One region of the Stenotrophomonas sp. Steno-C17 genome, then DNA from elsewhere that is predicted to be linked to it. Evidence: riboswitches for the same ligand, from Rfam matches in the RefSeq annotation. Region 1 holds a riboswitch; the other holds the start of a gene.
What was found. A riboswitch is a leader RNA that binds a small molecule or an ion and turns the genes downstream of it on or off. The one in region 1 is predicted to bind glycine.
Positions count from the first base shown of each region.

Region 2: linked by a shared signal. The riboswitch ahead of gcvP (aminomethyl-transferring glycine dehydrogenase) and the one ahead of AC06FA_RS00700 (trimeric intracellular cation channel family protein) in region 1 are both predicted to bind glycine.

Region 1 covers NZ_JBWJPD010000001.1:148,539-163,980, reverse strand. The annotation lists gene AC06FA_RS00720 (hypothetical protein) at 1-258, opposite strand, end outside; gene AC06FA_RS00715 (nuclear transport factor 2 family protein) at 264-695, opposite strand; gene AC06FA_RS00710 (hypothetical protein) at 768-1,178, opposite strand; gene AC06FA_RS00705 (GIY-YIG nuclease family protein) at 1,252-1,518, opposite strand; glycine riboswitch at 1,560-1,649, shown strand; glycine riboswitch at 1,663-1,768, shown strand; gene AC06FA_RS00700 (trimeric intracellular cation channel family protein) at 1,851-2,468, shown strand; gene AC06FA_RS00695 (MdtA/MuxA family multidrug efflux RND transporter periplasmic adaptor subunit) at 2,951-4,138, shown strand; gene AC06FA_RS00690 (multidrug efflux RND transporter permease subunit) at 4,135-7,275, shown strand; gene AC06FA_RS00685 (efflux RND transporter permease subunit) at 7,272-10,331, shown strand; gene AC06FA_RS00680 (3-deoxy-7-phosphoheptulonate synthase) at 10,574-11,647, opposite strand; gene AC06FA_RS00675 (hypothetical protein) at 11,907-12,167, opposite strand; gene AC06FA_RS00670 (HEAT repeat domain-containing protein) at 12,386-13,126, opposite strand; gene AC06FA_RS00665 (MarR family winged helix-turn-helix transcriptional regulator) at 13,123-13,623, opposite strand; gene AC06FA_RS00660 (sensor histidine kinase) at 13,784-15,070, opposite strand; gene AC06FA_RS00655 (response regulator transcription factor) at 15,103-15,442, opposite strand, start outside.
Region 2 covers NZ_JBWJPD010000012.1:57,137-72,578, forward strand. The annotation lists gene AC06FA_RS12420 (multidrug effflux MFS transporter) at 35-1,273, opposite strand; glycine riboswitch at 1,573-1,675, shown strand; gene gcvP (aminomethyl-transferring glycine dehydrogenase) at 1,738-4,605, shown strand; gene AC06FA_RS12430 (VOC family protein) at 4,688-5,098, opposite strand; gene AC06FA_RS12435 (amino acid permease) at 5,219-6,589, opposite strand; gene AC06FA_RS12440 (AraC family transcriptional regulator) at 6,671-7,381, opposite strand; gene AC06FA_RS12445 (catalase) at 7,497-9,605, shown strand; gene AC06FA_RS12450 (hypothetical protein) at 9,629-9,811, shown strand; gene AC06FA_RS12455 (alpha/beta fold hydrolase) at 9,822-10,481, opposite strand; gene AC06FA_RS12460 (hypothetical protein) at 10,538-11,341, opposite strand; gene AC06FA_RS12465 (hypothetical protein) at 11,498-12,037, shown strand; gene AC06FA_RS12470 (methyl-accepting chemotaxis protein) at 12,171-14,297, opposite strand; gene AC06FA_RS12475 (MerR family transcriptional regulator) at 14,410-14,769, opposite strand; gene AC06FA_RS12480 (hypothetical protein) at 14,847-15,266, shown strand; gene AC06FA_RS12485 (L,D-transpeptidase family protein) at 15,358-15,442, shown strand, end outside.

The DNA.
Region 1 (15,442 bases):
CTCCTGCTCGGCCACGGGTACCTTCGCTTTCCTCGCGTCCTCGTCGAAGAACTGCGCGGCGAAGTGCCAGGGGTTCATTGGCTGGAACCCTGCGCGCGGTTCACTGCTGCACGCCGCCATGCCACTGGGCGCACGTTCTGCGGGTTGCGGCCAACCGTCCACCAGGGCCAGCCCGAGCAGGTACAGCAGGCCGGGCAGCAGCGCGATGCCGGCTGCCAGCAGGAGGATGGAGAGCCACGCCTTCCCCGCAGCGCGCATCGCGGTCATTCCGCCTTCGGCTTGGGGTACCACAGCGCGTTGACGATGACCCAGCGCTGGTCGAACCGGCCCATGTGGAAGTAGTCGACGAACCACGGGGTTTCCAACCGCACCGAGGCCGCGTTGCCCGTCACGTCGAGCACCGTGCAGCGGCGGTCCCATTGCGCCTTCGGGGTTTTCAGCGCGCCCTGCCTGGTCAGCGCGACCAGCTCCTCCTTCGACATGCGCCGCAGGCCGAGGCGTTCGTCGGGCGTATCGCCCAGCACGGCGCGCTTGGCCAGGTCCGGATGCAGGGAGCGGGCGACCCGCTGCGGGTCGGCTTCCAGCTGGCCATCCACGTAGTCATGGCAGGTCGCTTCGATGGCCGCGAGGGTGGCGGGGTCGGCGGTGGGGCTGGTGGCTGCAGCGACAGCGAACAACAGGGCGACGGTGGACATGGGTGTCTCCAGCGCTGGGCGTGGGGCGATGGTGGCATGGCTGGGGCGCCCCCATCCACGCAGGGCGTGGAGCTACGGGATCAGGCCCATTTCGTCGGCGCCCAACTGCAGGTACATGAAGGCCGCCGCTTCGTTGGGCATCGGCTGTCCCTGCGGGAACGTGTCAAGCCATGCGGTAATGCGCGCATGGCGGCCCTTCAGCGCGTCCGCCATGGCCTTCTTCTCGGCTGCCGTTGCCCGTTGCTGCATCGCGTCGCGCAGCGCGTCATCGGCGATGCCCCACGTTTCCGCCAGCGGGATCAGGTCGACCAGATCAGGGGGTACCTGATCGCGGCGCAGGTGGATCCCTTCGGGCATGGTCGCGCCGCGCTGCGCGGTCAGTTCGGCGGCGCTGCCGATCTGCCCGTGTTGCAGCGGCGGCTGGGCGTCGGCGCCTGCCGGCAGCGCGGTGCAGAGGGTCATCAGCAACCAGCGGGCTTTCATCGGACCGTCCCTGCGTCGATGGGTGTGGCGATGATGGCATGGGTGGGGTATCCCATCCACGCATGGCGTGGATCTACTGGATCGCGGCCTGCAGCCACGCCAGCTTCCGCTCGCGCGGCTGCTGCTTGAGCTGCCATTCGGCGCGCGAGGCAGCCGCACGATCGGGGTACTCGCGCACGGCCAGTATCTGCAGGGGGGGGCGGGCACGGGTATAGCGTGCGCCCTTGCCGGCCTGATGGGCGGCGAAACGGGCCGCCACATCGGTGCTGATGCCGGCGTAGTAGCTGCCGTCGCGGCATTCAAGCAGGTACAGGAACCACGGGCGGGGGGACGGAGCCATGCCGCCGATTATGCCGTGCTGCACTGCAGCGGATATACTGCGGCCCGAATGCAGGAGAGAGGCGCCGCGCTGGCGCCCGCCGAAGGCGCAGGCTCCCATGATCGCTCAGGCCGGTGGGCTGGAATCCCACCAACCATGCATTCGACACGCCGAGCTGGAGAGAGGTCGCCGGGCACGCCCGCCGCGATCCGCCGAAGGGGCACGCGGTTCATCCCGCTGAACTCTCAGGCAAAAGGACAGCGGGAGCGGCACCGGTCATCGTCATTCCGTCATTGCACAGGCAGTGGCGGTATACGCGCATGGCCGGCCCCACCGCGCCCGGAGCCTGACCCATGCTGCTGTCCATCATCTACCTGATCGCCATTTCCGCCGAAGCCATGACCGGCGCCCTGTCTGCAGGCCGCCGCCGCATGGATCTGTTCGGCGTGGTCATGATTGCCTGTGTGACTGCCCTCGGCGGCGGTTCGCTGCGCGACATCCTGCTGGGGCATTACCCGCTGGGCTGGGTGAAGCATCCCGAGTATCTGGCCTTCACCGTCTGTGCGGCGCTGATCGCCACCTGGGTGGCGCGCTGGATGCACCATTTCCGCCGCACCTTCCTGGTGCTCGATGGTCTGGGCCTGATCGCCTTCACCCTGATCGGCTGCGCGATTGCGCGCGAGGCCGGCCACGCGATGCCGATCGTGCTGATTGCCGGCATGCTGACCGGCGCGTTTGGTGGCGTGCTGCGCGACATCCTCTGCAACGAAGTGCCGCTGATCTTCCAGAAAGAGCTGTACGCGATCATCTCGCTGCTGACCGGTGCGGTGTATCTGCTGTTGCTGCACTGGGGCGTGGCCGATGCCACCGCGATCCTGTGCTGCCTGGGCGGTGGCTTCGCGCTGCGCCTGCTGGCGATCCACTACCGCTGGGAAATGCCCAAGTTCGTGTACCACGACGAAGTGCATTGAGCGGCGCGTAGGTCGACGGCCGTGCATTGTAGAGTCGAGCCATGCTCGACTGCTGTGCGTTGTAGAGTCGAGCTTGCTCGACTGCTCCAGGAAAAAGCAGTCGAGCAAGCTCGACTCTACGAATCCAGGCCCCGCCAAGCACCATCGCACACCGCACAAAACCAGGCTCCGCCAAGCACCATCGCACACCGCACAAAACCAGGCCCCGCCAAACAGCCCCGCACGCCGCACGCATGCACGGCCCCGCCCAGCAGCATCGTCAGCCGCACGCATCCATGCTGCCCACAGCCACGCCATGACCTTGGTCATGCGGCAATCGGCAGGCTGATTGGCTACCATGGGCGCCCCGTCGCACGCGCGACGGCATCCAGCCACGCCGCGCTGCGGCCCCGCCAGACAACTCCCCTCCCCCGCTGCCCGCGGCGCCCCCAGTGCGCGCGGGCGTACATGTCCCTGCGCGTGCGCAGGGCGCAGGATGCCCCATGTCCGCTGTCGAGTCGCCCCGTAGCACCCCGCCCCGTTTCCGTCGCGCGTGGCTGATCGCCGTCGTGCTCGTGGCCGCCGCCGCGCTTGCCTGGTGGGCCTGGCCGCGGGCCGATGCGAGCGCGGCCGCCAGCAGTCCGGGCAAGACGGTACCGGTGCGCGTGGCCCCGGCCAGCGCCGAGCCGCTGGTACTGCGCCTGAAAGCGGTGGGCACGGTCACCCCGCTGCACAGCGTGGTGGTGCGCAGCCGGGTGGACGGCGAGCTGATGCGCCTGCACTTCCAGGAAGGCCAGCAGGTGAAGGCCGGCGATCTGCTGGCGCAGATCGACCCGCGTCCGTATGAAGTGAAGCTGGCGCAGGCACAGGGCACCCAGCAGCAGAACCTGGCGGAGCTGGAAAACGCCGAGCGCCAGTTGCAGCGCTACCGCGAACTGCAACGCCAGCACTTCGTGTCGGCGCAGGAACTGAGCGACCAGCAGAGCAAAGTGCGCCAGCTGCAGGGCCGTCGCATCAGCGATCAGGCCGCCGTGGACGAAGCGCGCCTGCAGCTGCAGTACACCCGCATCGTGGCGCCGGTCAGCGGCCGCGTGGGCCTGCGCCGCCTGGACGTGGGCAACCTGGTGCAGGCCAGTGACACCGAAGGCCTGGTCACCCTGGCCCAGACCGCGCCGATCAGCGTGCTGTTCACCGTTCCGGAACCGGAACTGCCCGCGCTGCTGGATGCAGTACAGGCGCAGCCGGCACTGGCGGTGGAAGCCTGGGACCGCGAAGAACGCACGCAGCTGGCGCACGGTGCGCTGTCCAGCGTGGACAACCGCATCGACACCGCCACCGGCACGTTGAAGCTGCGCGCGCAGTTCGACAACGCGGACCAGGGACTGTTCCCCAACCAGTTCGTCAACGTGCGCCTGCAGCTGGGCGAGCACCCGGCGCTGCTGATTCCCGATGCCGCCGTTCAGTTCGGCAGCCAGGGCAACTACGTGCACATCGTAGACAAGGACAACAAGGCGCAACGCCGCACCGTGGTGCTGGGCCCGGCCGATGATGGCCGCGTGGCGGTGCGCTCGGGGCTGCAGGCCGGCGACCAGGTGGTGATCGAAGGCATCGATGGCCTGGAAGATGGCACCGCCGTGGAGATCGTGGCCGAACCCGCTACGCAGGCGAAGGCGGCCAAGGCCGGCGCATGAACCTGTCGCGCCCCTTCATCCTGCGCCCGGTCGCCACCACGCTGCTGATGGTGGCGCTGCTGCTGTCCGGCGTGCTGGCTTACCGGCTGCTGCCGGTGGCCGCGCTGCCGCAGGTGGATTACCCGATCATCCAGATCACCACGCTGTACCCGGGTGCCAGCCCGGAACTGACCACGCGCACCATTACCGCGCCGCTGGAGCGCCAGCTTGGGCAGATTCCCGGGCTGAAGCAGCTGTCGTCCACCAGCTCCGGCGGTGCCTCGGTCATCACCCTGCAGTTCGGCCTGGACGTGTCGCTGGGCGTGGCCGAGCAGGACGTACAGGCCGCCATCAACGCCGCCGGCAGTTTCCTGCCGGACGACCTGCCGGTGCCGCCGGTGTACCGCAAGGTGAATCCGGCCGACACCCCCATCATCACCCTGGCGGTGACCTCGCAGGGCCTGTCGCTGCCGCAGGTGCACGACCTGGTGGATACCCGCATCGCCCAGCGCCTGGCCCAGCTGCCCGGCGTCGGCCTGGTCAGCCTGGCCGGTGGCCAGCGGCCTGCCGTGCGCATCCAGGTCAACGCCGCTGCGCTGTCGGCCAACGGCCTGGGCATGGACCACATCCGCGCGGCCATTGCTGCCGCGAACGTGAACCTGCCCAAGGGCAGTTTCGACGGTCCGATCCGTGCGGTGATGCTGGATGCCAACGACCAGATGCGCAGTGCCGACGAGTACCGTGCACTGGTGCTGGCCTGGCGCGAGGGCGCGCCGCTGCGCCTGGGCGACGTGGCCAGCGTGACCGATGGTGCCGAGAACCGGCAGCTGGCGGCGTGGAGCGGTACCGAGCCCGCGGTTCTGGTGAACCTGCAGCGCCAGCCTGGCGCCAATGTGATTGCCGTGGTCGAACAGGTGCGCGCGATGCTGCCGCAGCTGCAGGCCACCTTGCCGGCCGGCGTGCAGATGACCGTGCTGAGCGACCGCACCGAATCGATCCGCGCCTCGGTACGTGGCGTGCAGAAGGAACTGGTGCTGGCCATCGGCCTGGTGGTGCTGGTGACCTGGGTGTTCCTGCGCAACGCTTCGGCCACGCTGATTCCCAGCGTAGCGGTGCCGCTGTCGCTGATCGGCACCTTCGCGGTGATGCTGCTGGCAGGCTACTCGCTCAACAACCTCACCCTGATGGCGCTGACCATCGCCACCGGCTTCGTGGTGGACGACGCCATCGTGATGCTGGAAAACATCGCCCGCCACCTGGAAGAAGGCGAAAGCCCGCAGGAAGCGGCGCTGAAGGGCGCCGCCGAGATCGGCTTCACCCTGGTGTCGCTGACCGTTTCGCTGATCGCGGTGCTGATCCCGCTGTTGTTCATGGCCGACCTGGTGGGCGCGCTGTTCCATGAGTTCGCGGTGACGCTGGCGGTGGCCATCGGCATTTCACTGCTGGTATCGCTGACGCTGACGCCGATGCTGTGCGCGCGGTTCCTGAAGCCGCATGCGAAGGGGTCAGAGCCCCACGGGGATCTGACCCCGGTCGGGTCTGTGGGGTCAGAGCCCCAAGGGGATCTGACCCCGAGGCGCGATGTGTTCGACCGCATCATCGCCGTGTACGACCGCCAGCTGCACTGGGTGCTGCAACGCCAGCCACTGATGCTGCTGGCCACCGTGGCCACGCTGGCGCTGACGGTCGCGCTGTACTTCGCGGTGCCCAAGGGCTTCTTCCCGGTACAGGATGCTGGCCTGGTGCAAGGCATCAGCGAAGCGCCGCAGGCGATCTCGTTCCAGGCCATGCGCGAGCGCCAGCAGGCACTGGCCGAGGCCATCGAGGCCGATCCGGCGGTAGCCAGCCTGTCGTCCTACATCGGCGTGGATGGCAACAACGCCACGCTCAACACCGGCCGCCTGCTGATCGAACTGAAGCCGCACGGCGACCGCGAACCTGCGGACGTGGTGATGGCGCGCCTGCAGCAGCGCGTGGCAAAGATCCCCGGCATCACCCTGTATCTGCAACCGGTACAGGAACTGGGCATCGAAGACCGCATCAGCCGCACGCAGTATCAGTTCACCCTGACCACGCCGGAACAGCAGACGCTGGAAACCTGGACACCGCGGCTGCTGCAGGCGCTGCGCCAACAGCCGGCGCTGCGCGACGTGGCCAGCGACCTGCAGATGCAGGGCCGACAGGCGCGGGTGAACATCGACCGCGATGCCGCTGCGCGCCTGGGCGTGAGCGTGGAAGCGGTGGCCGATGCACTGTACGACGCCTACGGGCAGCGGCAGATCTCCACCATCTTCACCCAGGCCAGCCAGTACCGCGTGGTGCTTGAAGCCGATCCGGCGCGGCAGCCCGGGCCCGAGGCGATCAGCGGCCTGCGCGTGCGTAACAGTGCGGGGCAGACCGTGCCGCTGGGCGCGGTGGCGCGGGTGGAGCTGGGGCCGGCCGCCCTGCTGCGCAACCATGTGGGCCAGTTCCCCGCGGCGACGCTGTCGTTCAACCTGGCACCCGGTGCATCGCTGGGCGAAGGCGTTGCCGCGGTGCAGGCCGCGCGTGCGGCCATCGCGCTGCCGGCCAGCATCGAACTGCGCCTGCAGGGTGCGGCCGCAGCGTTCAGCAGCTCCCTGTCGTCCACGCTGTGGCTGATCCTGGCCGCCGTGGTGGTGATGTACATCGTGCTGGGCGTGCTCTACGAGAGCTTCGTGCACCCCATCACCATCCTGTCCACCCTGCCCTCGGCCACCGTCGGTGCGTTGGCCGCGCTGTGGGTGAGCGGGCGCAGCCTGGACCTGATCGCGGTGATCGGCATCGTGCTGCTGATCGGCCTGGTGAAGAAGAACGCGATCATGATGATCGACTTCGCACTGGATGCGCAGCGCACGCGCGGCATGACCCCGCGCGAGGCAATCCACCAGGCCGCGCTGCTGCGCTTCCGCCCGATCCTGATGACCACCCTGGCCGCCCTGTTCGGTGCGGTACCGCTGATGCTGGCCAGTGGCTCGGGTGCTGAACTGCGGCAGCCGCTGGGCTGGGTGATGGTGGGCGGCCTGCTGGTCAGCCAGGTGCTGACCCTGTTCACCACGCCGGTGATCTACCTGGCCTTCGACCGTCTGCAGCGCGGTCGCGCGGCCGCCGCGGTCGGGGCTGCAGAGGCACGCGCATGAGCCCCATCGCGCGCCTGGCCCAGGCCTGCGTGCAACGACCGGTGGCCACGATCCTGCTGGCCGTGGCGCTGGTGCTGGCCGGCCTGCTGGCCCTGCGCCTGCTGCCGGTGGCACCGCTGCCGCAGGTGGACTACCCCGCCATTGAAGTGAGCGCCAGCCTGCCCGGTGCCTCGCCCGAATCGATGGCCGCTACCGTGGCCACGCCGCTGGAACGCGCGCTCGGCAGCCTGCCCGGCATCTCGCGCATCGATTCGGCCAGCACCCAGGGGCAGACCTCGGTGGAGCTGAAGTTCGTGCTCGGCCGCGATATCGACGAAGCCGCGCGCGAAGTGCAGGCGGCGATCAACCTGGCGCGCGGGCAGCTGCCCAGTGGCATGCCGGGCATGCCGCAGTACCGCAAGGTGAATCCCTCGCAGGCGCCGATCCTGGCCTTGGCACTGACATCGGACACGTTGCCGCCGGGCCAGCTGTACGATCTGGCTTCCACCGTGCTGGCGCAGAAGCTGTCCCAGGTGCCGGGCGTGGGCGAGGTGCAGGTGGGCGGCAGCGCATTGCCCGCCGTGCGCGTATCGCTGGACCCGAACGCACTGAACCATGCCGGCCTGGCACTGGAAGACGTGGCCCAGGCCATCGCCCGTGCCAATGCCGTGCGCCCGCTCGGCGCGGTGGGCGATGACCGCCAGCAGTGGCAGCTGGAAGCGCCGCTGCAGCTGCGCCAGGCCGCGCAGTACCAGCAACTGGCGCTGAAGGTCAGCGATGACCGCACGCTGCGGCTGGGCGATGTGGCGGTGGTTGCCGATGGGGTGGAAGACCGCTACGCCAGCGGTTTCCACAACGAGCGCCCGGCCGTGCTGCTGATCGTCAGCCGCCAGCCCGGCGCCAACATCATCGCCACCGTCGATGCCATCCAGGCGCAGCTGCCGCAACTGCATGCACTGCTGCCCACCCACGTGGACATGCGCCTGGTGATGGACCGCTCGCCGGTGATCCGCGCCACGCTGCACGAAGCCGAGCTGACCCTGGTGCTGGCCATCGTGCTGGTGGTGCTGGTGGTACTGGCCTTCCTGGGCCACTGGCGTGCCGCACTGGTGCCCAGCGTAGCCATTCCCGTGGTGCTGTTTGGCACGCTGGCGCTGATTGCGTTGATGGGGTTTTCGCTCAACACGCTTTCACTGATGGCACTGATCGTGGCCGCGGTGCTGGTGGTGGACGATGCCATCGTGGTGCTGGAAAACATCGCCCGCCACCGCGAACTGGGCGCCGACCGCTGGCAGGCGGCCGTGCGCGGCGCGTCGGAAGTGGGTGCCACGCTGCTGTCGATGAATCTGGCACTGGCCGTGGTGTTCGTCTCCATCCTGTTCCTGGATGACTTCGTGGAACGCCTGTTCCGCGAGTTCTCGCTGACCCTGGTGGCGGCGATGGGCGTGTCGGTGGTGGTGGCCCTGAGCCTGGTGCCGATGCTGTGCGCGCGCCTGTTCGTGGACGATGCGCAGCACAGCTCGCGCTGGCAGCGTGGCAGCAATGCGTTGTTTGAACGCGTGCGCGCGGCCTACCTGCGCACGCTGCAGGCCAGCCTGCGGCAGCTGCGCTGGCCACTGCTGGCCTTCGTGGCGGTCATCGCGCTCAACGCATGGTTGTTCCAGCAGGTGCCCAAGGGCGTGGTGCCCAAGCAGGACACTGCGCAGCTGCGTGGTTTCGCCCGCGGCGATGATGGCCTTTCGTTCCAGGCCATGCAGCCGAAGATCGATGCCTACCGCACGCTGCTGCTGTCCGACCCGGCCATCGAGGACATCATCGGCTATATCGGTGGCAGCAACGGGGTCAACAACGCCTTCATCATGATCAAGATGAAGCCGCTGGCCGAGCGCAAGGTGTCCAGCCAGGAAGTGATCGACCGCCTGCGCGCGCGCCTGCCGCAGCTTCCCGGCGGCAACCTGTACCTGTGGGTGGACCAGGACATCCGCCTGGAGGGTGGCGGCAGCAGCGGTCAGTACGAATTCCAGCTGCTGTCGGCCGACATGGCGCCGCTGCGTGAGTGGGCGCCGAAGGTGGCCGCCGCGCTGCGCGGCCTGCCCGAGCTGGTGGACGTGGAAGCGCAGGGCGAGGCCGGCATGCGCCAGGTGGTGCTGGATATCGACCGCGAGGCCGCTGCGCGCCATGGCGTGGACCTGCGCACCGTGGCCAACATGCTCAACAACTCCTTCAGCCAGCGCCAGGTCGCCACCCTGTACGACAGCCTGAACCAGTATCGGGTGGTGATGGAACTGGACCCGAAACACACCCAGGACCCCGGCACGCTGGCGCGCCTGCAGGTGATCGACGGCAGCGGCCAGCGCATTCCGCTGTCCAGCATCGCCAGCTGGCGCTACGGCATGGCACCGGATCGGATCTACCACAGCGAACAGTTCGCCTCGATCTGGATCGAATTCGCGCTGGCACCGGGGGTGGGCCTGGAACAGGCCACGCAGGCCATCAACACCGCCATGGCCAAGCTGATGCTGCCGCGTTCGGTGCAGGCCAAGCTGTCCGGTGAAGCCGGCGGCCTGGACAGCCTGCGTTCGCGCCAGCTGTGGCTGGTGCTGGGCGCCACGCTGGCGGTCTACCTGGTGCTGGGTGTGCTGTATGAAAGCTTCCTGCAACCGCTGGTGATCCTGTCCACGCTGCCGTCGGCCGGCATCGGGGCGCTGCTGGCCCTGTGGCTGTTCGGCAACGAACTGAACCTGATCGCGCTGCTGGGGTTGTTCCTGCTGGTGGGCGTGGTGATGAAGAACACCATCCTGCTGGTGGACTTCGCACTGGCCGGCGAGCGTCGCGGCCTGAGCGCGCAGGATGCGGTGATGGAGGCGGCACGCCTACGCCTGCGGCCGATCCTGATGACTTCGCTGGCCGCGCTGCTGGGCACCCTGCCGCTGATGCTGGCCAATGGCGAGGGCTGGGAACTGCGGCAGCCGCTGGGCATCGCCATCGTGGGCGGCCTGCTGGTCAGCCAGTGGTTGACGCTGTACACGACTCCGGCGATGTACCTGGCGCTGGCGAGGATTCGGGCGAAGCGATAAGCGGGTATGCATCGGGCGAGGCATGTAGAGTCGAGCCATGCTCGACTGCCTTTGGCGTTGGTCGAGCATGGCTCGACGCTACAAAAACCGGTATCACCACCCCGGCGATGTACCTGGCGCTGTCGCACTTACGCAGCGCCAGGCGCATCGCCGGTGCGGACGGGTCGGTCTCCAACTCCGACCGACCCTGATCGCGGCCGCACCCCCGCAGGCGCTGGCCGCCATCCACACACGTGCCGCACTCAAGCGGCTTCGGACACCTTTACCTCACGGCGGGCGCGCACGGCAGCGGCCAAGCGCTCCAGCACCTGCACGGTGGTGTCCCAGTCAATGCAGCCATCGGTGATGCTCTGGCCGTAGACCAGCGGCTGGCCTTCCACCAGTTCCTGGCGACCGCCCACCAGATGGCTTTCCACCATCACCCCGACAATGCGCTGTTCGCCATCTTCCAGCTGGGTAGCGATGTCCTCGATCACCTTCGGCTGGTTGTCCGGATTCTTCAGGCTGTTGGCGTGGCTGGCATCGATCATCAGACGGGTCGGCAGCTTGGCCTTGGCCAGCGCCTGGCAGGCCTCGCCCACGCTGGCCGCATCGTAGTTGGGCTGCTTGCCGCCGCGCAGGATCACATGGCAATCCGGGTTGCCGGTGGTGGACACGATGGCCGTGCCGCCCTGCTTGGTGACCGACAGGAAATGGTGCGGGTTCGAGGCCGCACCCACCGCATCGGCGGCGATCTTCACGTTGCCGTCGGTGCCGTTCTTGAAGCCCACCGGGCACGACAGCCCCGAGGCCAGTTCGCGGTGCACCTGGCTTTCGGTGGTGCGCGCACCGATGGCGCCCCAGGCGACCAGATCGGCGATGTACTGCGGCGAGATCACATCGAGGAACTCGACACCGGCCGGCAGGCCCAGCTTGTTGATGTCGCGCAGCAGGCCGCGGGCGATGCGCAGGCCCTTGTCGATCTTGCAGCTGCCATCCAGGTCGGGATCGTTGATCAGGCCCTTCCAGCCCACCGTGGTACGCGGCTTTTCAAAGTACACGCGCATGACGATTTCCAGTTCGCCGGCCAGCGCATCGCGCAGGGGCTTCAGGCGCTGGGCGTATTCGATCGCCGCGTGCGGGTCGTGGATCGAGCACGGGCCAACCACCACGGCCAGGCGGTCGTCGCGGCCGTGCAGGATCTGGTGCAGGGCCGCGCGCGAGGCGCTGACGGTGTCGGAGGCTTCATCGTCGCAGGGCAGCATCGCCAGCAGCTGGGCAGGCGGTGTGAGTGGTTCGATGGTGCGGATACGCAGGTCGTCGGTGTGCGGGGGCATGGTGGGGGGTCTCTACGGAACGTGGGGGTCCGCAGCGTGGCGACAAGAAAAAAGCCGCCAGGTTCGCTGGCGGCTTTCGGGAATGCGTCTGAAGGTTTCTTCAGGGTAAGCGCAGTCCTTCCTCCGCCGGGGGCTTCGGAAAGTAATACCAATAAAAGCTGGCGTGGGCTGCGTTCATGGGATGTATTGATAACACAGGGTTTTGGCAGGTGCCAACTGTTTCATTCGCAACTGGGGCCGCGGTTCAGGCGTGGTGGCATCAGCGCTTGCCGTGGACTTCCAGGTCCAGCAGCAGGCCTTCATGGATATCCACCCAGCGCTCCACCACGCGGTCCAGCTCGTGCCGGGCTTCATCCAACTGCTCGGGATTGAGCAGGGAACGCGCGGTGTAGAGGTCGGACACCAGCCGACGCAGGGTCGATTCCAGGATGGCCACCGACGGCCCGTCCAGCCCCGGCACCTGCAATGCCGGGCTGTCGCCAAGGGTTCCGTACAGCGTGACCTGGAGCTTGCTCTGCATGATCGACTTCCCTGCGGGTGGACATGGGCAATACCCATGTTTACCCGGAATCGATGACACGCGCATGTGCCGATGTGCGGCTGGGTAGAGTCGAGCTTGCTCGACTGAAGCAGCAAGAACCCGAGGTAGAGTCGAGCTTGCTCGACTGGAGCAAACGGCAGTCGAGCAAGCTCGACTCTACGAACGGCAGGAGCAGAAGCAGTCGAGCAAGCTCGACTCTACTTGTCGAGGGAGCGCTGGGCACGCTTGCGGATGTAGGCGTTGGCGGCGCTGCTGTATTCGCGCTGCCAGCGGGCACAGTGTTCGCGTACCCACTGCGGCTGGCTCTTGGCCGCATCATTGAGCCAGTTGCCCACCGAATCCTGCACGTAACGTTCGGGATCATTCGCCAGCGCGTCCAGCAGCGGCAGCGCATGCTCGGGTTGTTGCTTGAAGACGGCGATATGCGTGGCCCAGACCCCGCGTGGTCGCAACGCTTCACAGGCATAGCGGCGCAGGTACGGCGAAGCGTCCCGCGTCCATGGCAGCAATAGCTGCAGCGCCGGCAACGGCTGTGCCACAAGATCGCCGCGCAGCGCCAGCCAGGCCCATTCACGCACGCCGAAATGCGGATCGTCCGCCAGTGGACGGATCGCCTGCAGCTTGTCGGCCAGCCCCTGCGTGGAATCACTGCCGATGAGGTAGCAGGCCCAGCCCCGCACGGTGTCGGAAGGATGCGAGGACCACTGCGCGGCATCGCCCTGCCCCGCTTCGCGCAACAGTGCGGCGGCCAGCGCCATGCGCTGGGTGATGCCTTTGCTGGCAGCAGCCTGCATGCGCTGGATGGCAGCGTCTGGAAGTGCCGCTACGGCCTGCAGCAGTACTGCGAAGTCCACCGCAAGGCACTCGGTCAGGTGCGTCGTGGCCGCAGTTCCCGCATCGAGTTCGCGTTGCCGCGCACGGTGGATGGCGGCACTCATGGCAGGGCCTCGCGGCCGCGGTCGGTGTGCTGCCAGACCTTGGTCAACAGCTGCGAAAGCTGGCGCTGCTCGCGTGCGTCCAGCGCGTTGAAGAGACCGCCGATCCATTGCGTGTGCTGGTTGAACAGGTCTTCGGCCAAGCGCTTGCCGCGCGCGGTCAGCACGATCTGCAGACGCCGCCCATCGTCAGCATGGTGCCTGCGCTGCAGCAGGCCATCGCGTTGCAGACCGTCCACCAGGCCACTGATGGTGGCGCGGGTAACCCCGGCGCGTTCAGCCAGTTCATGGGGCGGCAGCGTTCCGCCGGCGCCATGCAGCAGGAACAGCACGATGAAACGGCCTTCGCTGAGGCCCTGCGGGGCGAGGCGTGTGGCGCAGTCCTGGTCGATCGCGCTGGACAGCGAGAGCAACTGGAAGCACAGGCGCAGCTGCGCCAGGTTCGCGTGGCCGCGGCGGGCGGCTTCGTCGATCAGCGCGATGTGTTTGGCTTCCAGCACCTTGCATATCCATATGATTAGGCGGCTAATCATATTCATGCAGGAATGGGTGATGCAAGACCTGGCGGTAGAGTCGAGCTTGCTCGACTGAAGCAGACAGCAGTCGAGCAAGCTCGACTCTACGAAAGGCAGGAGCAGGAGCAGTCGAGCAAGCTCGACTCTACGGGGGCAGGTGCATGCGGGCGATCAGGCCGCCGCCGTCGCGTTGCAGCAGCTGCAGTTGACCGCCGTGGCGGCGGGCGGCGTTGGCAGCGACTGCCAGGCCCAGGCCGGTACCGCCGGTGGCACGGCTGCGCGAGGTTTCGCTGCGCTGGAAAGGCTGCAGCAGGCGTTCACACTCTTCGACGGCAATGCCAGGGCCGCGGTCCATGACCTCTACCACCAGGCCTGCGTCAATGTGTGCGGCACGCAGCTCCACCGCGCCGGCATAGCGGTGGGCGTTGTCGATCAGGTTGTCCAGCGCGCGGCGAAGCAGCAGGGCGTCGGCGTGCCAGTGCAGTTCGCCGGGCAGCTGCGCAGCGAGGGCAACGCCGCGCAGGCGCGCCGCCTGCACGCAATCCTCCAGCAGGGGCGCCAGATCCACCGGTTGCAACTGCGGTGGCTGCAGTTCACCACGGGCGTAATCCAGCACCTGCTCGATCATGGCGTCCATGCGCTCGATGTCGGCCACCATGCGCGCCGCCTGTGCCGGTGGGGCGAACTCGGCGCGCAGGCGCAGGCCGGTCAGCGGCGTGCGCAGGTCATGCGCCACCGCGGCCAGCATGCGGGTCATCTGTTGCGCCTGGTCACGCAGGCGCGCGCGGCCCGCATCCAGCGCTACGGCCAGCATCTGCACTTCGCGTGGGCCATCGTCAGGCAGCGGCGCCTGGGCATGCAGATCAAGGCCGGCACTGGCATCGGCCAACCGCCGCAGCGGGCGGCCCAGCCGCACCGCCGCCCACGCGGCCAGCGGCGCCAGCAGCACGGTGCCGCCCAGCAGTGCCAGCACGACCTGCCGACGCCATGCCGCCAGATCGCTGTAGGCACTGCTGACCACGCGCCAGCGCCCGTCGGCCTGCTGCACGGCCAGTTCAAACGGAGGCCACGGCAGGCTGGCCAGCACCTGCTGCGCGGCGCGCACCACCGCGGCATCGCCCGCCTGCCCGCCTTCGGCGGCCACGACATGGATATCCGGCGGGCGGCTGTCGCCCGTCCACACCAGGCGCACCTGCCGGGCCGGTTGCTGCAGCCCGTCGGCGGCCAGTGCCAGCAATCGCGCATGGACGGTTCCCTGCGGTGCCTGCGTGCGCAGGTCCACGCGCAGCCCCACACTGGCAGCGGTACGCTCGCCGCGCAGCACGTGCATCGCCTGGTCCAGGCGCATCTGCGGCGGCGCCGGGCGCGGCAGCCAGCCCACCACCGCCAGGCTGACCGCGGTCGCCAGCAACAGGCTGCTGACCGCCAGCATGGCGATCCAGCGCGCGGTGCTCCAGCGCGCTCTCACAGCCGTTGCACCGTTGCACCGAAGCGATAGCCCTCGCCGCGCAGGGTCTGCACCAATCCTTCCGCATCGCCGGCGGCCTGGGCCAGCTTGCGGCGCAGTCGGCTGATGGCCAGATCGACGGCGCGGTCGACTCTGTCGCTGTCATCGCCACGGGTCAGCTGCATCAGCTGATCGCGGTCCAGCACCCGGCCGGGCCGCTCGGCCAGGGCCTGCAGCAGGGAAAATTCGCCGCGGCTGAGCACGACCTCGGCGCCGTCCGGTGCCAGCAGGCGGCGCTGCTCGGGCAGCAGGCGCCAGCCAGCAAAGCGCAGCTCGATGGGGGTCTGTGCGTGCAGC
Region 2 (15,442 bases), on a different contig from region 1:
CGCAAGAATAACCCACCCCGCCCGCAGTGCCGCTTCACGCCAGCGGCGTCTGATCCTGCACCGGCACCTGCAGCGCGCGCTGGCGCAGGTGTTCCCAGTACCAGAACACGAAACCGGCGGCGAAGAACCCGGCCTGGCCCAGCGCCAGGTGCAGGGGGCTGGCGCTGAGCAGCGGCGACACCACGCCGGCCACCACGGTGCTGATCATCAGCTGCACGAAGGCCTGCAGCGACGAGGCCAGGCCGCGCTGGTGCGGGTACATGTCCAGCACCGCCAGGGCCAGGATCGGGAAGATCAGCGCCATGCCGGTGCCGCCCAGGAAGATCGGCAGCACCGCCCACGGCAGGGCCAGCTGCGACGCCAGCGCCACGTAACCGATGTTCAGCAGCGCCGACAGCGCGCACAGGGTGAAACCGATGCTGATCTGCCGGGTGGGCAGGGTCCGCCCGGCCATGCGCCCGGACAGGAACGAGCCCAGGGTCATGCCGCCGATGGTGGGAATGAACAGCCACGCGAAGCCGCCTTCGCCCAGGTGCAGGTGCTGCATCACGAACACCGGCGCCGAGGCGATATAGAGGAAAATGCCGCCGAAGTTGATGCTGCCGGCCAGTGCCAGGCGCAGGAAGCGCGGGTTGAAGCCGATGCGCACGTAGTCGCGCAGCAGGCCGCGCGGCGACAGCGGCACGCGCGCGTCCACCGGGTGGGTTTCGGGCAGGAAGCGGGCAGTGGCCACCAGCAGCAGCAGCGAGAACACCACCAGGAACCAGAAGATCAGCGGCCAGCCGGCGCCGCTGAGCAGGATCCAGCCACCGATGATCGGCGCGATGGCCGGGGCGATGCCGAACAGCATGGACACCTGGCTCATCAACCGCTGCGCGTCATGGCCGTGGTACAGATCGCGGATGACCGCGCGGCCGACGATCATGCCCACGCCGGCCGACAGGCCCTGCACGGCGCGGAACACCAGCAGCGTGCTCAGATCGGTGGACAGCGCGCAGCCCACCGAGGCGCCGACGAACACCACCAGGCCCCCCAGGATCACCCGCTTGCGCCCCCAGGCGTCGGACAGCGGGCCGTGGGCCAGGCTCATCAGGCCGTAGAACAGCAGGTACACGCTGATGGTCTGCTGCACCGCCACTTCATCCACGGCCAGGCGCTGGGCCAGCTGCGGGAAGGCCGGGAAGATGGTGTCGATGGAGAACGGCCCGAACATGGCCAGGCCGGCCAGCAGCAGGGCCATGCGACGGGTGGAAGGTGCAACGGCGGCGGTCATCAGCGGGCGTCCGGCAGGGCCGTGCGCAGGATGCACGGCGGGCGCCGATCCCCTGTGGCAGGGACAGCGCCAGATGAATACGAGAGTCCGCCCATGATAGGCGCCCGGGGCCGCCGATACCATGGATGAACGTACACCCGGACCGCCCGGGCCATCCTCCATTCAGCCCCATCAACAGGCCAGCGACCCGCTGCGCCCGGCCGGCAACCGGCTATAATCGGCGGGCAACACGGTGGGAGAAGCGGAACACCGCTGCCGAAGGCGCAACGCCCGTAATCGCTCAGGCCCGATACCACCCGTAACACAACTCTGGAGAGACCGGTTCGATCCGGCGCCGAAGGGGCACGAAGCTGCGGTTTCCCGCGCTTTTAAACTCTCAGGCAAAAGGACAGAGGGGCGCCCCGCAGACCGCCGACCGGCGGCTTGTGCCCGTGCGTGTGCCCTTCCCTGACGGATCCTTCGCCATGTCCCAGAACACCCCCTCCCTGCGTGAGCTCGAGCACCACAGCGCGTTCGTGGAACGCCACATCGGCCCCAACGACGCCGAGATCGCGCAGATGCTCGACGTGGTCGGCCACGCCACGCTGGATGCGATGACCGACGCCATCGTGCCGGCGAAGATCAAGTCGCCCGCGCCGCTGGCGCTGCCCGAATCGATCACCGAAGTGCAGGCACTGGCCAAGATCCGCGCGATCGCCGACAAGAACACCGTGCTGCGCAGCTTCATCGGCCAGGGCTACTACGGCACCCACACGCCGAACGTGATCCTGCGCAACATCCTGGAAAACCCGGCCTGGTACACCGCCTACACCCCGTACCAGGCGGAAATCTCGCAGGGCCGCATGGAAGCGCTGATCAACTTCCAGACCCTGTGCGCCGACCTGACCGGCATGGAAATCGCCAACGCCTCGCTGCTGGACGAAGCCACCGCCGCCGCCGAAGCGATGACCCTGGCCAAGCGTTCGGCCAAGTCGAAGTCGGACACCTTCTTCGTGCACGACGCCGTGCACCCGCAGACCCTGGAACTGCTGCGCACGCGCGCCGAGCCCATGGGCATCGTGCTGCGCGTGGGCACCCCGGCCGAAGCGCTGGAAGCCGAAGCGTTCGGCCTGCTGCTGCAGTACCCGGACACCTTCGGCCAGGTGGGCGACTACAAGGCACTGGTGGACGCCGTGCACGCACGCGGCGGCCTGGTGGCCGTGGCCACCGACCTGCTGGCGCTGACCCTGCTGGCCGCCCCCGGCGAATGGGGCGCGGACATCGTGGTCGGCAACAGCCAGCGCTTCGGCGTGCCGTTCGGCTTCGGCGGCCCGCATGCGGCCTTCATGGCCTGCCGCGATGCCTACAAGCGCTCGATGCCGGGCCGCCTGATCGGCGTGTCCATCGATGCGCAGGGCAACCCGGCCTACCGCCTGACCCTGCAGACCCGCGAGCAGCACATCCGCCGCGAGAAGGCCACCTCCAACATCTGCACCGCGCAGGTGCTGCTGGCGGTGATGGCGTCCATGTACGCCGTCTACCACGGCCCCGACGGCCTGACCCGCATCGCCCGCCGCACCCACCGCCTGGCCTCGATCCTGGCCGCGGCGCTGCGCACGGTCGGCGTGCAGGTCGGTGGCGACTTCTTCGACACCCTGCACATCACCGGCGTGCACGCCGATGAGATCCACGCCAAGGCGCGCGCCGCCGGCTACAACCTGCGCGCGATCGACAGCGACTCGGTGGGCATCAGCCTGGACGAGACCACCACCCGCGCCGATATCGTGGCCCTGGCCGCCGTGTTCGGTGCCGGCCTGGACGTGGAAGCGCTCGATGCCAGCACCGCCGATGCGCTGCCGTCCGGCCTGCTGCGCCAGTCCGCGTTCCTGACCCACCCGGTGTTCAACACCCACCACAGCGAGCACGAGCTGCTGCGCTACCTGCGTTCGCTGGCCGACAAGGACCTGGCGATGGACCGCACGATGATCCCGCTGGGCTCGTGCACCATGAAGCTCAATGCCACCGCCGAGATGATCCCGGTCACCTGGCCGGAGTTCTCGCAGATCCATCCGCTGGTGCCGGCCGACCAGGCGCTGGGCTACAAGGAACTGATCGAATCGCTGGAAGCGATGCTGGTGGAATGCACCGGCTACGATGCCGTCAGCCTGCAGCCGAACTCCGGCGCGCAGGGTGAGTACGCCGGCCTGCTGGCGATCCGCGCCTACCACCGCTCGCGCGGCGAAGGCCACCGCGACATCTGCCTGATTCCGGATTCGGCGCACGGTACCAACCCGGCCTCGGCGCAGATGTGCGGCATGAAAGTCGTGGTCACCAAGACCGATGCCAACGGCAACGTCGATGTCGAAGACATCCGCATCAATGCCGAGAAGTACAGCGACCGTCTGGCCGCGATCATGATCACCTACCCGTCCACGCACGGCGTGTTCGAGGAGGAAGTGGTCGAGATCTGCGAGATCATCCACCAGCACGGCGGCCAGGTGTACACCGACGGCGCCAACATGAACGCCCTGGTGGGCGTGGCCAAGCCGGGCAAGTGGGGTTCGGACGTGTCCCATCTGAACCTGCACAAGACCTTCTGCATTCCGCACGGCGGCGGCGGCCCGGGCGTCGGCCCGTGCGCGGTGAAGGAACACCTGGCGCCGTTCCTGCCGGGCAAGCTGGGCGACAACGGCCCGGTGGGCATGGTCAGCGCGGCCAGCTTCGGCAGCGCCTCGATCCTGCCGATCAGCTGGATGTACATCGCCATGATGGGGACCGAAGGCCTGCGCAAGGCCACCCAGGTGGCCCAGCTCAACGCCAACTACATCGCCAAGCGCCTGGCCCCGCACTTCAAGACCCTGTACACCGGCCGCAACGGCCTGGTGGCGCACGAGTGCATCCTGGACGTGCGTCCGCTGGAAAAGACCAGCGGCGTGGGTGCCGAGGACGTGGCCAAGCGCCTGATCGACTTCGGCTTCCATGCCCCCACCCTGAGCTTCCCGGTGGCCGGCACGCTGATGGTCGAACCGACCGAAAGCGAATCGCTGCATGAGCTGGATCGCTTCATCGACGCGATGATCCAGATCCGCGAGGAAATCCGCGCGATCGAAGACGGCCGCCTGGACCGCGAGGACAACCCGCTGAAGAACGCCCCGCACACCGCCACCGCGGTCACGGCCAGCGAGTGGACCCACGCCTACCCGCGCGAACTGGCGGCCTTCCCGCTGCCCAGCCTGAAGCTGCAGAAGTACTGGCCGCCGGTGGCACGCGTGGACAACGTGTACGGCGACAAGAACGTGATGTGCGCCTGCATCCCGGTCGATGCCTACAAGGACGACGAAGTCGAGGCATGATCGACAAACGGCCCGCGCAAGCGGGCCGTTTTCGTTTACGGTAGCGCCGGGCCGTGCCCGGCGAGCGCAGCGGCTGATCCGGTCACGGGTCCGGCATCTGCCCCAGGCTCAACTGCCAGGACACACCGAAACGGTCCTGCACCCAGCCATAGCGGTTGCTGAAATCGTAATCGCCCACCGGCATCAGCCAGTGCCCGCCCTCGCCCAGCACGCGCGCGGCGCGCTCGAACTGCTCGGCCCCGGAACATTCCACGAACAGGGATATGGACGGGCTGAAGGTGAACTCGTGCACGTCCAGGCTGTCGAAGCACAGGTAATGGGTGCCGCCCAGCAGGAAGATCGCCTGCCGCACCTGCCCCGGCACGCCCGCGCCGGCGCCTTCTGGATGGCGCTGCAGGGCGAGCAGCCGGAAATCGGCGAAGGCTTCGGCGTACAGGGCCAAGGCGGCTTCGGCCTGGCCGGTGAACATCAGGAAGGGACGGCTGCGCAGCATGCGGTGCTCCTGTTCGACGGGCCACGCAGGGCCCAGGCGATCAGGATGGCATTGCCGATGTAGGCACCATGTATCGGTAGCGCCGGGCCGCGCCCGGCGGCATCCATCCGAACGCGGCGATCAGGCCTGCCGCAGACGCCGTGCGATCGCGCTGCCGGCGGCGATGGTCACCGTCAGCGCCACCATCGACAGGAACTGCAGACGGGTCTGCGCTTCACTGAGCAGCAGGCCGAAGATCAGCGCCAGGATGGCCAGCGCGCACACCGTCAGCCACGGGAAGCCGGCCATGCGGAACGGCAGGCGCGTGCCCAGGCGGTCGGCACGGCGGCGCAGCACCAGCTGCGAAACCAGCGACAGGGTCCACACCAGCAGGCAGGTGGAGCCGACGATGTTCAGCAGTACCGGCAGCACCTTGTCCGGGAACAGCAGTTCCATGATGGTGGCGGCAAAGCCGAACAGCACGCTGGCCAGCACGGCGATCACCGGCACCTGGCGCGGGTCGGTCCAGCCCAGCACGGCCGGCGCTTCGCGGCGCTGGGCCAGCGAGAAGATCATGCGCGAGGCGCCGTACAGGTTGGCGTTGAGCGCCGACAGCAGGGCAATGACCGCGATCAGGGTGATGGCCGTGGCCGCGCCGGGAATATTGGCCACCTGCAGCACGGCCGCGAACGGCGATTTCAGCGACTCGCTGTTCCACGGCACCACCGCGATGATGACGCTGAGCGAGCCGATGTAGAACACCAGGATGCGCCAGGCCACGGTACGGATGGCACGCGCAATGCTGCGTTCGGGATCTTCGGTTTCTGCTGCGGCCACTGCCACGATCTCGGTGCCGCCAAAGGCGAACACCACCACCAGCAGGGCCGCACCAATGCCGGCCAGGCCCTTGGGTGCAAAGCCGCCGTGCTCGGTGAAATTACTCAGCCCCGGCGAGGCGACCTGCGGCAGCCAGCCCATCAGCAGGGCAATGCCGATGGCGATGAAGGCCAGGATCGCGGCCACCTTCAGGATGGCGAACCAGAACTCGAACTCGCCGAAGTTCTTCACCCCCAGCAGGTTGATGGCGGTGAAGAACAACATGAAGGCCAGGGCGGCCATCGGCACGGGAATGACCGGCCAGACGGTGGCCAGCAGGCCGGCCGCGCCCACCGCCTCGGCGGCGATCACGATCACCAGCTGCACCCACCACAACCAGCCTACGGTGGCACCGGCGGTGGCCCCCATCGCATCGGCGGCGTACACCGAGAATGCACCGCTGGTCGGCTTGGCCGCGGCCATCTCGCCCAGCGCGTTCATCACGATGATCACCAGCGCACCGGCCACCAGGTAGGACACCAGCACCGCCGGGCCGGCCGCCTGCACGCCGACACCGGAGCCCAGGAACAGACCGGCGCCGATCGCGCTGCCCAGGCCCATCATGATCAGCTGGCGCGGCTTGAGCGAATGGCCCAGGCGCGAGGTCGAAGCGGTCGAAGAAGGGTTGGCGGGCATCGGCAGGGCTGGCGGCGGCTACAGGGGCGACACCTTACATTGTCGCCTACCCGCCGGGATAGGCACAGTGCAGCAGGGCGCTCAGGCCGGCAGCGGCTCGCCGATGCGGGCGCGGTAGGCGCGCGGCGAAAAACCGGTTTCCGCCTTGAATTTGCGGGTGAAGGCGCTCTGGTCGCTGAATCCACAGGCCTGGCCGATACAGGCGATGCTGTCCTGCCCGTGCAGCAGGTGCATGGCCATCTGGATGCGCAGCCGGGTCAACACCTGCTGCGGGGTCATCTGGAACACCTTGCGGAAGCTGCGCTCCAGCTTGGACAGCGAGAAGCCGGTGATGTCCAGCAGGGTCTGCATGCGCACGTTCTCGGCGTAATGCGCGTTCAGATGGGCCAGCGCCAGCCGCAGCTGTTCGTACTGGGCGCCCAGGCTGTCCTTCTGCCCCAGGTCGCGGGAAATGCCGATCAAGCCCTGGATCTGCCCGTCCACCAGCAGCGGTCGCTTGCAGGTCAGGCACCAGCCCGGCTCGCGGTTGGCGAACAGGTGCAGCTCCATCAGGTTCTCGATCACCTCACCGCCCAGCACGCGCGCGTCCTGGTCCACGTAATCGGCGCTCAGGCCGGTGGGATAGATCTCGGCGGCGGTGCGCCCGATCACATCCTTGCGCGCACGCAGCCCCAACCGCCGCAGCATGGTCTGGTTGACGTGGGTATAGCGCCCCTGCCGGTCTTTCATGAAGAACAGCACGTCCGGAATGGCGTCGAACAGGGCTTCGATGTCGGTGGGCTCGACTCGCATGCGGCAAGCATACCCGAGGCGGGTTTTGCCTGTACGTTCACCCGCGGCGGACCGTGGGTTAACGGGCGCGGCGCGACTGTCATGCCCTGCCCCCTCGTATTCCGGAGAGACCCCGATGGCCGCCAGCAAGCCCACCGGCAAGCGCGCATCCGCCCCGTCCCAGAACACCCGCGACACCCAGAACGCGCAGCGCGGTGACGCTGACGAACTGCACCTGCAGGCCGCTGGCACGCACCCGCCCATGACCACCGCCCAGGGCATCCCGGTGGCCGACAACCAGAATTCCCTGCGCCAGGGCCCGCGCGGCCCCACCCTGCTGGAGGATTTCATCCTCCGCGAGAAGATCACCCACTTCGACCACGAGCGCATTCCCGAACGCATCGTGCATGCGCGCGGCACCGCGGCCCATGGCTATTTCCAGTTGACCCGGTCGCTGGGCAAGTACACCCGCGCCCGCGTGCTCACCGAGGTGGGCACGAAGACGCCAGTATTCACCCGCTTTTCCACCGTGGCCGGCGGCGCCGGTTCGATCGATACCCCGCGCGACGTGCGCGGCTTCGCGGTGAAGTTCTACACGCCGGAAGGCAACTGGGATCTGGTCGGCAACAACATCCCGGTGTTCTTCATCCAGGACGCGATGAAATTCCCCGACCTGGTGCACGCGGTGAAGATGGAGCCGGACCGCGGCTACCCGCAGGCCGGCAGCGCACACGACACATTCTGGGATTTCATTTCACTGATGCCCGAATCGATGCACATGATCATGTGGGCGATGAGCGACCGCGCCATTCCGCGTTCGCTGCGCATGATCGAGGGCTTCGGCGTGCACAGCTTCCGCCTGTTGAACGAGGCCGGCGATTCCACCTTCGTCAAGTTCCACTGGCGGCCGAAACTGGGCATCCAGTCCACGGTCTGGGACGAGGCGGTGAAGCTGCAGGCCGCCGACAATGACTTCCATCGCCGCGACCTGTTCGAGGCCATCCAGCGCGGTGACTTCCCCGAATGGGAGCTGGCCGTGCAGTTGTTCAGCGAAGAAGATGCCGAGGCGTTCCCGTTCGACCACCTGGACCCGACCAAGATCATTCCCGAATCGCTGGTGCCGTTGCAGGTGATCGGCAGGATGGTGCTGGACCGCTGGCCGGACAATTTCTTCGCCGAAACCGAGCAGGTGGCGTTCTGCCCGGCCAACGTGCCGCCGGGCATCGACTTCAGCAACGACCCGCTGCTGCAGGGGCGCCTGTTCTCGTACCTGGATACGCAGCTGATCCGGCTGGGCGGCCCGAACTTCCACCAGATTCCGGTCAATGCGCCCAAGTGCCCCTTCGCCAACCACCAGCGCGACGGGCACATGCAGATGCAGGTACCGAAGGGGCGCGTGGCGTATGACCCCAGTTCGCTGGAAGACGACAGCCCGCGCGAGACGCAGGCCGGTTTCCGCAGCCACGCCACGGCCGACGACGGACGCAAGGGGCGCACCCGCGCGGAAAGCTTCGCCGATCACTACAGCCAGGCGCGGGCCTTCTTCCGCAGCCTGGAAAAGCCGGAGCAGGCACACCTCGCCTCGTCCCTGGTGTTCGAACTGTCGAAGGTGGAAACGCTGAAGGTGCGCGTGCGCACGGTCAGCCATCTGCGCAACATCGATGAGTCGCTGGCCAGGCGCGTGGCCGACGGACTGGCCTTGGCCGAACTGCCCGAGCCCGCACCGACGGCAACGCCGGCACGCGACATGCCCGCCGTGCCCGAAGTGCGCATCATCGGCCGTACCAGGGATACGCTGCAGGGGCGCTGCATCGGCATCCTGTTCGACGAAGGCTCGGATGCGGGCCTGATCGCCAGCCTGCGCAAAGCCGTGCAGAAGGCCGGCGCCGAAGTAAAGCTGGTCGCGCCGAAGGTGGGCGGTGCACGCCTGAGCGACGGCAAACTGCAGGCCGCCGACGGTCAGTTGGCCGGCACGCCCTCGGTCGTGTTCGATGCGGTGGCCGTGGTGCTCAGCGCAGAAGCCGGTAAAGCCCTGGCCAAGGAGGCGGCGGCGGTCGAGTTCGTCAGCCATGCCTGGGCCCATCTGAAGGCGATTGCCAGCGATACGGGCGGCCAGGCGCTGTTGAAGGCTGCGCGCGTGGGCAACGATGCTGGCATCGTCGAGGCCGAGGATGCAAAGGCGTTCCTCGCCGCCGCAGCCACCCGCCAATGGGCACGCGAACCCAAGCTGCGCCTGTTGGCCTGATCATTCCCCAGCGGAGAAGCAACATGACCCGTGGTGACAAATCCGCCTACACCGACAAGCAGAAGCGCCAGGCCGAACACATCGAGGAAAGCGAACGCGCGCGTGGCGCCAGCAAACGCACGGCCGAACGCATTGCCTGGGCCACCGTGAACAAGCAGGACGGGGGCGGCAAGCGCAGCGGCAGCGGCCGCAAGGACCACCACTAGCAAGCGCGCCTCAGCCCGGCAGGCCCTTCAGCCAATGGGCCACCACGGTGGCCGCCGCGTCCGCCCGCGCCTGCAGCAGCAGGTGCGGGCCGGCCAGCGCCACATGCCGTGCATCGGGCAGCAGCGCCTGCAGCTCGCCGACGCTGGGCGGCCACAGCAGGCGATCCTGGCGGGCCTGCAGGCACAGCGCAGGCACCGTGATGCGCGGCAGCACATCGCGTGCATCCACGCGCAACGTGGCCGCCGCACGCTGGCGCAATGTCGAAGCCGGCACCTGCGCCAGCGCCAGGCGCAGGTCACGCAGGGTCTGTCGGCTGCGCCACCGCCCCAGCAGCAGCCCCGACAGCAGCGGCAACGGGGGCAGTGGCCAGGCCGGCAACGGCCACGCCGGCGCCAGCAGCGCGGCGCCGGCGGCCGGGACCGGCAATGGGCGGCGCGCGAAGGTATTGCACAGCACCAGCCCGCGCAGGGCCGGCGGTGCCTCTGCGGCCAGCTGCATGGCCAGCGGACCGGCGAAGGATTCGCCGAGCAGCACGAACGGCTGGCTGGGCAACTGAGGACGCACGGTGTGCAGCAGGCTGGTGTAGTCCTGTGCACCGGTGGCGGGCAGCGCCAATGCCCGCGTGGGAACACCGTGGCTGTGCACGGCGGCCAGGAACGCGACAGACAAGTGGCCGGTGCCATCCAGCCCCGGCAGCATCACCAGGCAGGGCGGCACCGGGCCGGTCAACGCCGCGCCCCCGGCGCAGGTGAGCCCGGCGGCGCGCTGCGCACCGCCACCGGCAGCGCCTGCAGCTTGCGCACGGCGGCGATCGGAATCGCCTCGGCGCGCCGCTGCTGCGGCCACCAGACGAACAGGAACGCGCTGCTGGAACCGAGCAGACGCGCCGTGCCCGGCAGCGGCGCCGCATCGCCATTGAGCTGCAGCTGCACCACTTCGCCGCGCCCGTGGTTGCGGATCTGCTCGCCGCGCACCATCACATAGTTGGCTGCGCCGGTGGCCATGAACGCCGCAACGGCCAGGGTCATCGCGGTCAGCGCACGCAGTCCCAGCCCGTCCCAGCTGGTCAGCACCGAGCGCGACAGCACCACCCGCCAGAGCACGCTGCGCTGGCGCAGCGTCTGCAGTTTGGCCGCGTTGCGCGCACGCAGGGTATCGGGCCAGCTGACCAGCAGCACCAGCAGCACGCCCAGCAACAACAACAGCACGTAGACCGGGTCGCGCATGCCGGCCACCAGGAAGTCGCTGGGCTGCATGTAGTCCAGGATCGAGAGCTCGAAGCCCTGGTAGAACCAGAAACTGCACCACAGGCCCAGCAGCGAAACCAGCAGGTAGGCCACCGTGAACAACAGCGCCGGTTCGCGGCGCATGCGCCGCACGGCCCGCATCACCAGGGAATCATCATCGCCACGGGTCAGCGGCAGCATCGACCAGTCGGTCGGCGGCTCGCGTACCGCAACGGCGACGACGTCGATGTCCTGCATCCGTGGCACATCGCCATAGGCCCCTTCGGTCTCGTTGCTGTCCATGCCCCCTCCCCGTTTGCAGCGAGCATCGCCTAAATCGGCGGCCGGCGGTAGGGCCGCGGACGGTCGAGGCCCGCGCCTGGGGCCGCTGCCATTGACCGGTCTGCTGGGCCATACTCGGGCCCCCGCCGCAGAAAGCGGCACTTCAGGAAGATGACCATGCGAAGGACACGCACTCTGGCCCTGCTGGCCCTGCTGCTGCCGCTGAGCGCAACGGCCGCCGGCGATTGGGTCCATCCCGACGGGCGTCCCGTGGCGCAGACCGAATCAATGAAGGCCCGGGATGGCTTCGGCGCATCGCTGCTGGTGACCACCGACCGCGACTGGCTGGCCAAATGGCAGACGCCGGCCGAAACCACCCCGCAGTTCACCGTCGCCAGCGAGGTGCATGCAGGCGACCAGGTCAGCATTCTCGCCTTCGTTTCCAACCCGAAGCTGGACGCCGACGGTGTGGCCCATGTGCAGTGCGATGTCCGCCTGACCCTGCCCGATGGCAGCGTGGCGACCGAGCAGAAGGATCTGCCCTGCGTCAACGCTGCCCTCAGCGGTCCGGCCAACCAGGTCTTCCTGACCAACCTGCGCATCGAGTTCGTTGCACAGGCCGATGCCCCCAAGGGCACCTGGACCGTGTACGTGGTGGCCCGCGATACCCTGCGCGGGGTCAGCCTGCCACTGCAGGCCAGCTACGAGCTGCGCTGAGCCGGGGTCCACGTAGAGTCGAGCTCGCTCGACTGCTCCGAGCCGGGGACCACGTAGAGTCGAGCTCGCTCGACTGCTCTTGATCTACGTGCAAAGACAGTCGAGCAAGCTCGACTCTACCGGTGGCGACCGGTCAAGCCGCGCGCGCCACCGCGGCGCGGGCAGCACCGCCCTGCTCCAGCTGGAACACCGCCACCGACGTGGCCAGCGCTTCGGCCTGTTCTTCCAGCGCGCGGCTGGCCGCAGTGGCTTCCTCCACCAGGGCCGCGTTCTGCTGGGTCACCTGATCCATCTGCACCACCACCTGGTTGACCTGCTCGATGCCGGCCGCCTGTTCCTTGCTGGCCGCAGCAATATCGCTCATCAACTGGTTGGTGCGTGCGCTGGCCTGGGCCAGGCGCGCGATGGCCGCCTGCGATTCCACCGTTACATCCAGGCCGCTGCGCACCTTGGCCGCCGAATCGTCGATCAGTTCCTTGATCTCCTTGGCCGCAACGCCCGCACGCTGGGCCAGCGTGCGCACCTCACTGGCCACCACGGCAAAGCCGCGTCCCTGCTCGCCAGCACGCGCCGCTTCCACGGCGGCGTTCAGCGCCAGGATGTTGGTCTGGAACGCAATGCCATCGATGGTGGCGGAGATTTCTGAGATGCGCGCCGAGGACTGGTCGATCTCGCCCATCACCGTGGCCATCTGCGCCATGGCCTGTTCGGTCGCGCGCACCGCCGCACCGGCCGCGTGGGCTTCGCTGTCGGCCTGGCGGGCCAGCTCGGCATTCTGGCGCACGGTCGAGGTCAGTTCTTCCATCGACGCAGCGGCTTCTTCCAGATTAGCTGCCTGCTGCTCGGTACGGCGCGACAGATCGCTGTTGCCGGCGGCCAGCTCCTGCGCCGCGTTGTTGATGCTGCCGGCCGCGTCCTGGATGCCACGCACGATGCCGGTCAGCTGCGCGGTGGTGGTGTTGGCATCGTCGCGCATGCGCGCGAACACGCCCTGGTACTGGCCCTCCATGCGTGCGGTCAGGTCGCCCTGGGCAATCGCCTGCAGCACGTCGGACACGTCGGAAATGCTGGACTGCGAACTGCTCATCATCGCGTTCAGATGCTCGACCATGGCCCGGTACTGGAACTGGAACGCGGCCGCATCACCACGCACGCTGAAGTCGCCTGCACCGGCCGCGCGGGCCAGCCCGTCGATCTGTGCGCTGATCGCCATCAGGCTCTGCTTCACCGCCGCCAGCGTGCGGGTGAACTCGCCCTTCTCGCCCGGGTACTGCGGCAGGTCACGGCTGAGATCGCCGATCGCGTAGCGCTGCATCACCTCGGCCATCAGCAGTTCCACCTGCACGTGCGATTCCACCAGCGTGTTGGTGGCCTGCACCATGCGGCCGAAGTCGCCGGGGAAGGCGCTGGCGTCCATGCGGTAACGGATCGCGCCGGCCTCGTGCTGCTCGGCCATCTGCAGCTGCGCGCCGATGGCGGCCTGCACGCTCTGCCGCACGCTGGCCATGGCTTCGCCCAACTGGGTCAGCTCATCGCGGCCGCCCAGGCGGAATTCCTGGTCCAGTTCACCCTTGGAAAGGCGCTGGGCCAACTGCACCGCACGCGCCAGCGGCGCGGTCATGCTGCGGCCGATCATCACCGAGGCGGTGATGCCGACCAGCAGCGCAACGCCGCCCAGCACCAGCAGCTGCAGCAGGCTGCGTTCGCCCAGGCGGATCGCTTCGGCGGCCGCTTCGCGGCTTTCCTTTTCCTCGTAGGCCACGCCATCGGCCAGGGCCTGGTTCCAGCCGTTGGCCGCTTCCTGCACCGGACCCAGGGTGAGGGCCACGGCGCCGGGGAAATCGCCCTGCGACATCAGCTCGCTGGTCTGCTTGTTGAGCGGGCGTGCGATGGCGCGCTTGGCCGCGATGGTCTCGCCAATCGCCTTGCCGTCGGCATCACCCGGCAGTGCCTGGTAGGTGGTCCAACTGGTTTCGTAGCGCTTTACCAGATCGGCAATGCGCTGCTCGTCAGCCTCGCGCGCCTCGCCCTGGCGGATCAGCATCTCGCGGCGCACGACCATCATCTGGTTGTTGGCGTCCAGCATTTCCGACAGCAGCCGGACCTTGGCCACGCTCACGTCCACGACCTGCTGCATGGCGCGCTTCTGCACTTCGGTGGCGGTGGCGCCAGTGGCGACCACGGCGGCGACCAGCAGCAACAGCAGGCCAAAGCCAAGGCCGAGACGCCAGGCAACCCTGACGTTCCTCAAATAGTTCATCGATGCATCCAAAAGCGGGGGGGGGTGCGACCTTATCGGCCCGCCCTCACGCCGCCTTGACGTCGCCAACGTGAACGCTTCCCGTACCGTTCACGTTCTGCGGCTTGGCGCCTCAACCGCAGCTGGGCTGCAACGGGCAGGCGCTGGCCAGGCGGCTGGCCAGGTCATCGCGCAGTGCGCTCAGCGCGTGGATGCGCGCGTCGATGTCGGCCAGCTTCTGCTGCAGGGCCATGGCCAGCAGTGCACCGGCGTCCTCCTGCTGCCACAGCGCGGGCAGGCGCTGGCCGATTTCGGCCAGGGTGAAGCCCAGTTGCTGTGCGGTGCGGATGTAGTGCACCAGCATCGCCGTTTCCGGCGGGTAATCGCGGTAACCATTGCCCAGCCGAGGTGCGCCGATCAGGCCCTGCTTTTCGTAGAAGCGCAGTGCTTCGCGGGACAGCCCGCAGGCCTGGGCCAGTTCGCCAATACGCATGAATGCTCCAACACCGCTTGACCTTGCAGTTTACTTCAGGCCTGAGAGTAGGCGCTCTTTGACCGAACGAGTGCCCCATGCAGCTGTCCTCCTATCTCCGTATCGTCCGTGCCAGCGCCGCCTACGACCTCGTGGTCACCCTGCCCTTCGCCCTGCCGTGGGGCTTTTCCGCCGTGCACGCGGCCATGGCCACGCTGGCCGCCGCCTGGTCGCTGCCCGGCACGGTGCCCGCGCTGGACCCGCTGCACATGCTGCTGGCCAACCTGTTGGGATCGGTGGTGGTGGTGTGGTCGCTGGCGCGCTGGTGGGCGCCCAGCGTGCTGATGGGTCGCCTGGATGCCGTTGCCCGCGTCTTGTTTGCTGTCTGGCAGGTGTACGCCGTGGTGCACGGGGCCAGCAGCATCGTGTTGCTGTTCACCGCCGCCGAAGTGGTGTTCGGCGTACTGCAGCTGCAACGGGTTGCGCCGCCTGCAAGCGAGCAGACGGCTACGCGCTGACGTCCGCGCTTCACACACCCACGCCGGGGCGTTCACGCAGGCTGGCCGTGGGGGACAGGCATGGTGGCTGCGTACCCCGCAGGAGTTTTCCATGCTGTCACCCCCTGTAGCCGTCCTTGCGCTTTCGCTGTTGGCCAGCCCTGTGTTCGCACAGTCGCCGCCTGCCGGCCTGCCCG